Regions from separate parts of the Peribacillus sp. TH16 genome, predicted to be linked through region 1. Evidence: riboswitches for the same ligand, from Rfam matches in the RefSeq annotation. Region 1 holds a riboswitch; each other region holds the start of a gene.
The links. A riboswitch is a leader RNA that binds a small molecule or an ion and turns the genes downstream of it on or off. The one in region 1 is predicted to bind cyclic di-AMP.
Positions count from the first base shown of each region.

Region 2: linked by a shared signal. The riboswitch ahead of JFV29_RS17375 (cation:dicarboxylate symporter family transporter) and the one ahead of JFV29_RS29455 (cation:dicarboxylate symporter family transporter) in region 1 are both predicted to bind cyclic di-AMP.
Region 3: linked by a shared signal. The riboswitch ahead of JFV29_RS24045 (TrkH family potassium uptake protein) and the one ahead of JFV29_RS29455 (cation:dicarboxylate symporter family transporter) in region 1 are both predicted to bind cyclic di-AMP.

Region 1 is NZ_JAEKEM010000011.1:177,975-181,161, reverse strand. Features, by position in the region: gene JFV29_RS29460 (class I SAM-dependent methyltransferase) at 1-67, shown strand, start outside; gene JFV29_RS29455 (cation:dicarboxylate symporter family transporter) at 130-1,392, opposite strand; cyclic di-AMP (ydaO/yuaA leader) riboswitch at 1,564-1,711, opposite strand; gene JFV29_RS29450 (efflux RND transporter periplasmic adaptor subunit) at 1,922-3,181, opposite strand.
Region 2 is NZ_JAEKEM010000009.1:709,965-713,151, reverse strand. Features, by position in the region: gene JFV29_RS17375 (cation:dicarboxylate symporter family transporter) at 362-1,624, opposite strand; cyclic di-AMP (ydaO/yuaA leader) riboswitch at 1,793-1,940, opposite strand.
Region 3 is NZ_JAEKEM010000009.1:2,089,307-2,092,493, forward strand. Features, by position in the region: gene JFV29_RS24040 (hypothetical protein) at 210-410, opposite strand; cyclic di-AMP (ydaO/yuaA leader) riboswitch at 712-854, shown strand; gene JFV29_RS24045 (TrkH family potassium uptake protein) at 1,197-2,543, shown strand; gene JFV29_RS24050 (potassium channel family protein) at 2,567-3,187, shown strand, end outside.

The DNA of each region.
Region 1 (3,187 bases):
ATTCCATGAAAGCGATGATGTCATCACTTTCTCATCAGATTGCCGCTTCTGGATTGTTCAAAAGTAAGAATTAGTTTTTCAAAATTCACAAAAAAAACCAGAGTGACATATCACTCTGGTTTTTTTATATTAAGAAACTTGTTCTAGTTTTTCATTATTGGCAGGAGGGTTGAATTGACCTTCCCATTTTGAGATAACGATTGCTGCAAGTGAATTACCAATAACGTTTACTACTGTACGGCCCATATCAAGAATACGGTCTATACCAGCAATAAATGCTAAACCTTCAATTGGAATACCAACTGTTCCTAATGTCGCTAAAAGAACTACGAAAGATACACCAGGTACACCTGCAATCCCCTTAGATGTGATCATTAACACTAACATTAGTGTAATTTGTTCATAAGCGCTTAAATCAATCCCATACATTTGAGCGATGAAGATAGCTGCTAACGCTTGATATAATGTAGAACCATCAAGGTTAAAAGAGTATCCTGTCGGAATAACAAACGTAGCAATATGTTTCGGACATCCCGCTTTCTCCATTTTTTCCATGATTCTCGGAAGAACTGCCTCAGAACTTGCTGTCGAGAACGCAAGAATTAATTCCTCTTTTAGAAGCTTAATCAACGTAAAGATATTGAACCCTACAAATTTTGCAATAAGACCCAGAACGACAATTACAAAGAAAATCATTGTTCCGTATACAGAAAGCGCTAACTTACCTAATGGAATTAAAGATTCCAAACCGAACTTGGAGATGGTCACACCGATTAGTGCAAATACCCCGATAGGAGCAAATTTCATGACCATATTAGTTAAGTAGAACATTCCTTCTGCTGCACCTTGGAAGAAACGGAATACAGGTTTACCTTTTTCACCGATAGCCGCAATACTAAGTCCAAACAAAACAGAGAAGAAAATGATTGCTAGCATATCGCCTTCTACCATAGCTTTAATTGGATTGGATGGCACAATGTGAACAATTGTATCCACAAAAGATTCATGCTGCTTAGTTTCTGCTGTATCAACATAGGTAGAAATATCAGTTTGTTCTAGATTGTTCATATTTACACCAGCACCAGGCTGGATAATATTCGCGGAAACTAGACCAACAGCAATCGCTATCATTGTTACCACCACAAAGTATGAAAGTGATTTAGCTCCTAGTTTACCTACTGCTTTTAAATCACCTACACCCGCAACTGCAACGATAAGACTTGACACAATGATTGGTACTACAATCATTTTAATCATTCGTAGGAAAATGTCTCCGAATGGTTGTAAAAAGTTTTGGGCTGTCGCATTACCATAAAAAATGGCACCAACAATAATCCCTAGAATTAAACCAATAAAAATTTGGCTAGCTAAACTTAATTTAAATTTCTTCATTTACTTTCCTCACCTTCCATAAAGTCTTTAAAGCAAAAACATTTTGTCTCGGTAAGGGAAACAAGATACTAATAGAAAGAAAGTAATTTTTCTTTTATTGAAAAACTCTATCTTTACGCCGAAAAAAAGACACTTCATGTGTCGATTTCCTATAGGCGTGAATATTCACACATGTTCCCTTAAAGACGCTGACGAGGTTAGCTGTCGGGTTAGGAATTGGAAACACAAAAGCCCTTTCATTTCTGAATTCACCCCTAGCGAAAAAAATCCGCAAAAATGGGTCCCCCGTTCTTGTAATAAGATTAAGCGAATACTTAATAATAAAATATTATACTAAAAATGTTATTCTGTAAATATTTTTTCTTGTCCCTTTAAGAAAAAACCTTTGCAAATGTCTGAATATTCTGTATTAGTGACTATTTTACCTATAATAACACATTCTCTATTTTGCTTAATTTTGTTATATGGATATATAAATAACAATAAAACTGATTGATATATCCCTTCTCTCGAATAATGAAAAAATGGATTATTTTTCTAACATACCCAGTAATATATACCTCACCTTTTCCCGAGTGGTGAATTTTTTATAACTAGCAGATTTCACCTTCTCAAACTGAATTGGAGTAACAAAATAAGAATGATTTTTCACAATCCTATTCGGTTCTATTAGAATAACATCACCTACCGCCGGTCCCTTTATGAGTTCTTGCTTTCCTTCTGCTTTAAGCCCTTTTGTAATATAGTGTTTATCCACATAGCCTTTTTTAGTCAATTTGTAGACATGCGGCTGTTTTTTATGATGTACTGCCTCTACAGGGATAGAGGGTACACCCGCTTTCTCATTGGTTATTACAGTAAGATTGACTTTTGACCCTACCAACAAAGGTTTAGTTTCTTCATCTCCTGGCTCAATCAATGCCTGAAATGGAAATCTGTTATCTTTTTTTAGTGATGGCTCCTCTTCTGGATAAGAATGTATACGACCTATTGTTCCGTTCAACGCCTTTTTTAAATCAGGGGAACTTGCCTTTATAGTCATGCCCACTTCAGCTTTTTTCATCTCCTCTTCAGAGAAATCCCCTTCAATTGCCACATTTGTTGAAACAATGGATATAATGGGATTATTCAGGTTTTTATTGATATTTTTTACAACACCATCAGCCTCACTCGCCGTCTCAACCGCGCCTTTTTGCTCCTCAATTGAACTTAATTGAGCATCCAGCATAACAACCTTTTCTTCCAAGCGGTTTTTTTCAAGTTCCAGCTTGTACATTTCTTGCTCAATATTACTTTCAATCAAGTCTGAAGAGGTAGTTGTTATATCAATATTTAAGCTCTTTTCTATCGAATTATCGATTACTGCTTTATTAGAATTACTTGTCAAACTTCCTTGATAAGCTTTCAACTTATCAATGTAATCATTAATCCCCACCATTTCACCCTCAGCGGCAGTTTTTTCCGCTTCTAGATTTCCTTTGAGAGCATCAAGTTCGGGTGTAGTATATTCAAACAACGAAGATCCAGCCGTTACCTCATCTCCCTCTTTTACAAGGAATTTCTGAAAATCATTTTTCTTGGTATCGAAATAGATATCATACTCTTCTACAGGTTTAACTACCCCTTTTGTTTGAATAGTATCCGTAATTGTATCTTTTTTTACCTTTGTCCAGTTTTCGACAAAAACAGTTCGTTCTACTTTGCTTTCTTTCTTTTCAATAAGGTAAAAGTTAACGGTTATTAACGCAGCCGATGCCACTGATACGGCTGCAATTTTCCATTTTTTCATTGTTTT
Region 2 (3,187 bases), on a different contig from region 1:
ATATGAAGTTTAAAATGCAAGACAAACAAAATCACCTAATACTTAATGAGCAAGGCAAGTATTAGTCCTGTGAGGAAGAAACAATATCACTCTCATCTCATCCATTTAAAGAAAAGGTTTCCTTTACGATAATACCTTTATTGAATTTTTTCATACGAGATTAACGAAGGAAGTAAAGCCTTAAAAGAAAGTAAATGGTAATTGAACATCTGGCAATCTGGCATTTTCATGTTTAAGACTTCTGACTGAGACAAAATGAAAGTCACTAAATTTGGAAGCAGGAAGGAATGATCTGACGTGAAGGTAAACAGAAAACTACACCAAAAAAATCCAGAGTGACACACTACTCTGGATTTTAATATTAAGATACTTGTTCTAGATTTTTATTATTGGCAGGAGGGTGGAATTGACCTTCCCATTTAGAAATAACGATTGCTGCAAGTGCATTACCTACAACATTCACTGCCGTACGACCCATATCAAGAATACGGTCAATACCAGCAATAAATGCTAAGCCTTCAATTGGAATACCGACGGTGCCTAGTGTTGCCAAAAGGACGACGAAGGAGACACCTGGTACACCTGCAATTCCTTTAGATGTAATCATCAACACTAGCATTAAGGTAATTTGCTGCATGATGCTCAAATCAATTCCATACATTTGAGCAATGAAAATGGCTGCTAATGCTTGATATAACGTAGAACCATCAAGGTTGAAAGAGTAGCCTGTCGGAATTACGAATGATGCAATATGTTTTGGACATCCGGCCTTCTCCATTTTTTCCATGATTTTTGGGAGGACGGATTCCGAACTAGCTGTTGAAAATGCTAAAATTAACTCTTCTTTTAGAAGCTTAATCAATTTAAAAATACCAAACCCTACTACTTTAGCAATAATTCCAAGAACGACAAGTACAAAGAAAAGCATTGTTCCATATACTGAAAGCGCTAACTTACCTAAAGGAATTAATGACGCCAAACCGAATTTAGAGATTGTTACCCCTATTAGTGCAAATACACCGACTGGAGCGAATTTCATAATCAAGTTGGTTAAGTAGAACATCCCTTCTGCCGTACCTTGGAAGAATCGAAATACCGGTTTACCTTTTTCTCCAATTGCGGCAATACTAACGCCAAATAATACAGAGAAGAAAATAATGGCTAGCATATCGCCTTCTACCATCGCTTTAATCGGATTCGATGGTACGATGTGAACAATTGTATCTACAAAAGATTCATGCTGCTTAGTTTCTGCTGTATCTACATAACTGGATATATCTGTTTGTTCAAGCTGGTTCATGTTTATACCAGCGCCCGGCTGAAGTAAATTAGCGGAAACCAGACCAACAAGAATTGCTATTTGCGTTACTACCACAAAGTATAAAAGTGATTTGGCACCAATTTTACCTACTGATTTCAAATCGCCTACCCCTGCAACGGCAACAATCAGACTTGAAACAATGATTGGTACAACAATCATTTTAATCATGCGTAAGAACATATCTCCCAATGGTTGTAAATAGCCTTGGGCAGTCTCATTACCATAAAAAATGGCACCAACAATAATCCCTAGAATTAATCCAATGAATATTTGGCTAGCTAAACTTAATTTAATTTTCTTCATTTACTTTCCTCACATTCCATAAGTTCTTTGATGTAAAAACATTTTGTCTCGTAAGGGATACAAGTTATTAAATAGAAAGAAAGTGAATTTTATTTTTTTGAAAATTCTGTCTTTATACCGAAAGAAAAGACACTTCATTTGTCGATTCCTATTGGCTTGACTATTCATACATGTTCCCTTTAGACTCTGACGAGGTTAGCTGTCGGGTTAGGAATTGGAAACACAAATACCCTATCATCTCTGAATTCACCCCTAGCGGAAAATATCAGCAAAATGGTTTCCCCGTTCTATTAATAAGATTAAGAGAACCAACTTATAATAAAAATATTAATCTGTAAATATTTATTATAGGATTTAGGGGCACGCCATCTTTCTCTACGATTATAAAAATTCATCCTCTTTTTTAGAGTGGGCTCATTGAAAATACGATGATTCAAATGATATTAATACATGAGACATTTAAAATCTTTTTAAAATCGCAAGTTTGATATAAAGTTTGGTAATCTTTGAGATATGTATGTGGTGTAAATCCCCATTTACGCTTCCTCTTTTACCAATTTCATCCTCCTTTTTTAATCTATGTAGTTCTATTCAGTGATTATAAAATACTTCCTTTCTTCCTTATTTTTAAGGGATGAATCAATAATGTAACATTAAAATGAAGCGCTTACAATAATTATTTAAAGGAAATTCGGGAGTATAAGACTTTTTTCGACATTTTTCGATAATTTCTATACTGAGTACACACCACCATTATTGTTCTCAATATAAACACTTAATTATTTTTATATATCGGATAGTTCCTACATTTTTCAAGGTAAACTTGATTGATTTTCAGCCATAACAGTTCCCTTTTTTCATTTTTTTCTTCTATCGTGTAATTTAGACTTACAGTGTGTTAAAGTTTATTCCTTGGAAAATACCCGATGATTTTGTGATAGTGGTAGAAAATGGCATACCAATTGGTCAATTGAAGCTTACAATACGACAGTCAGAGGCAATGAGATTGGTTATGTAAATCTATTATCTAAATCTATTATCTAATTCCTGAAAAACGTCGAGCTGATTTAGGGAGGAATTTACATGAGTATGCTCTAAAGTTTTTTCAAAACAAGGGAGTAACTGAGTATCATCTTCGACACTTAAACATTACCCAAAGTCGCTTTCAGCCTAATAGAATTACGTTTGAGGCTAAATTAAAAAAGGTCCATTTTGTTGGTTCAAAAAGAGTGGTATAGTGTGTATCAGGCTCTCAGGAGATTGTTGTTAACCTATCTGATGAGGAGCAAATGGATTATCTAGGTGAGAGTATTTGCTTGAGTGCTAGAAAAGACTTGGTAAAAATACTTTAATATGTCGGTAAGCTCTGTTAAGAGGAACCTTTACAGAGCTTTTTTCTATTCAAGTATCGGGACAGCAGCGTAAACTTTCATTTATGAGAGAAAGCAGAGGATAACCACGAAAAAAAAGAATAGTTTTTTACCATTATCCTTTTTTTGGCTTATTACTCTGTTTCAAATACTAAATAGGTCTTTTGATTATTTACGTATGTGATCTCATTTT
Region 3 (3,187 bases), on a different contig from region 1:
GCAAAAAAAACTCATTCAATATAAATGAGTTTGAAAATATAACGCAATATGGATGTTAAGCTTCAGATTGCCTGATTAACGCAGGAATTTAAATAGTTGAAATACTGAAAAAGGACATAATGAGTGAATTATTATTCAATATGCTTGACCCTCTACTAACTTTTAATGTTCAATTATTTTCATGATCCAGTTAATAAGGACCTATGAATTCAGATGATATTACCTTTGAAAAAAAAATTTATCAATGGATTCTTTTTCTTATCTGTTATCCTTAACTCATTCATTATTATTTGATCCTCATGATCGGCTATCCATTTCCTTAGTGCATCTTTATCCTGGCATTGAGTTAAATACGTCTGTCCACCTTTACCTGTAGCGTTAACAACATATCTATTAAACGTCTTCTCCATACTTGCCCGCCTTTTTTATATAATGTATTAAAATTTCAAAATACGAATTCAATAAACTTTGAGATTTTCTGTATCTAATTCCAAAAGGAAATACCATATATTTATTTATTAGAAACATAAAATTACTGGATGTTATTTTTCAAATTTATCGAACCTATCATAATGTCCCAACTAATTTTTGTCAATAAGTTTTTAATATGTAAAAAAAACGTAAATTTTCTGTTTTGTTCTAGCAAATTTTTTTTACAATTTAGGGGTTTACAACTAGTAAATGATGGGAGTAGAATACGTTTATCAATTTAATGCATTTCGGCCTAAACTCAAGTAAATTGATTACGGAGGAACCAATCATTTGGGGTTAATTCTGCCTTGCAGAAAGGATGAGATCAGCTCTTTCGCCATCCTACCCGTCAGCTAACTTCGTCGGCTAAAGCGAAGGAGGTCATAAGACCGCCTATTTCAGGGGCTTTTTTGTTTGCTTTTCTGTAACAAAATAGCAGCCAGATGTTATGTAGGTCTTTTTATTATGCTTTAAAAAAGGATTTCCAAAGAGAATTACCTAAGCTTGATTAAGGATAATGAATACCTTTTTTCACAAATAAAAGGGCTTGTGCAGAATGGGCGCATGTATAGCAAAAGGAACTTGGTCTATTGATTGTTTATCTAGATGGATGACGAATGGAATGCAGTACGAGCAAAATACTAACCCTATCACTGGATAATGGTTGGTTATCTGTGGATATATTACGTTTGTTAGTAGGTTGCTAATTCATTAACAGGGTAAGGATGATCAATTTGATAAAAGCAAAAGATTTGTTAGATCCGCCAAAAATTCTTGTACTTGGCTTTGCCTTCCTGATACTTGTTGGAGCCTATTTATTAACCCTGCCGATTTCCACTGAAAATGGGAATGGTCTTTCTTTTCTAAATGCTTTATTTACCTCAACCTCTGCTACATGTGTAACAGGGCTTGTCGTAGTAGATACGGGAACCACTTTTACAACATTTGGAGAGTTGGTCATTTTATCACTCATTCAAATAGGCGGCTTGGGGTTTATGTCATTTGCGACGCTTTTCTTTTTCTTATTAGGCAAAAGAATTTCTTTAAAAGGCCGGTTAGTCTTGCAGGAGTCTTTAAATAATTTATCTATGGCAGGTGTAGTTAAGTTAGTAAAAAGGATTTTAATTTACACTGCCATTATTGAAATTTCAGGTGCCGTTATACTATCGATTCGCTTTTCTTTTGACATGCCAATAGGCAGAGCAATCTATTACGGCCTTTTTCATTCGATTTCCAATTTCAATAATGCGGGCTTTGACTTAATGGGAGGGTTTAGGAGCTTGACTACTTATGCATCAGATCCTTTCGTAACCCTTACAGTCGCTTCCCTGATCACATTAGGCGGTATAGGATTTATCGTGATGAATGAAATTTACGAATACCGTGATACCCATCGTTTGTCTGTACATACGAAGGTTGTACTGATGGCTAGCTTAATCCTTACAATTGGCGGGGCCATTTTAATCTTTATATTTGAATTTGGAAATGCCAAAACATTGCAGCCTTTATCTTTCATGGGGAAAACGTTGGCTTCTTTGTTTCAATCCGTTACTCCGAGGACAGCAGGTTCTAATACATTGAATATCCCTGATTTAACACAACCCACATTGCTGCTGATCATTTTCTTGATGTTTGTTGGGGCTTCACCGGGATCGACTGGCGGTGGGATTAAAACCACCACATTAGCGACGCTGATTGGAACGGTTTGGTCACAGATTAAAGGAAAAGAAGATGTGGTATTGTTTCGGTACCGCATTGTGAATGAAACGATATTTAAAGCATTATCCGTTACCTCCATCGGGGTATTTATCGTTTCAACCATCACCATTCTGCTGACTATTACAGAAACCGGAAGTGATTTCTTGACGGTTTTATTTGAAGCCACTTCAGCATTTGCTACCGTGGGTCTCTCAATGGGATTAACCCCTGAATTATCCCCCATTGGTCGGATGCTCATTATTTTCACAATGTTTGCGGGCCGGGTTGGACCTTTGACTTTTGCTTTTGCTATCGCAATGAGACGTAAACCAGATCCATTCCGCCGTCCAAAAGGCAAAATCATGATTGGTTAATCATTAATGAGGGAGTGTTAAAGATGGGAAAACGACAATATGCCGTTATCGGTTTAGGAAGATTCGGAACGAGTGTAGCTCATAGATTATATACAGCCGGACAAGAAGTCTTGGGTATTGATGTAAGCGAGGAAAGAGTCGAGAATGCAGAATTAAGTGTAACTCATGCAGTTATGGCTGATACTACCGAAGAAGAGGCACTAAAATCCATTGGAATCCGTAATTTTGATTGTGTCATCGTAGCCATCGGAAATGATATGCAGTCAAGCATTTTAACTACATTGCTTTTAAAGGAACTAGGAGTGAAAAAGGTAATAGCAAAAGCTCTAAATAAACATCACGGTCAAGTGCTCGCTAAAGTTGGTGCTGACTGGGTTATCTACCCTGAAAGAGATATGGGTGAACGGGTCGCTAATCAACTCCTATCACCCAACATGCTGAACTATATAGAACTCTCAAAAGAATACAATATCGAGGAAATCATTATACCCATAAGCATGACAGGAAAAAGTCTCAGAGAGCTTGATTTACGTGCGAAATATAATATCAGTGTTATTGCCATCGTGAGTAATGGAGAAATTATCATAGCTCCATCACCTGATCAGAATATCCTTGAAAAAGATATGCTTTTAGTGGTTGGTAAT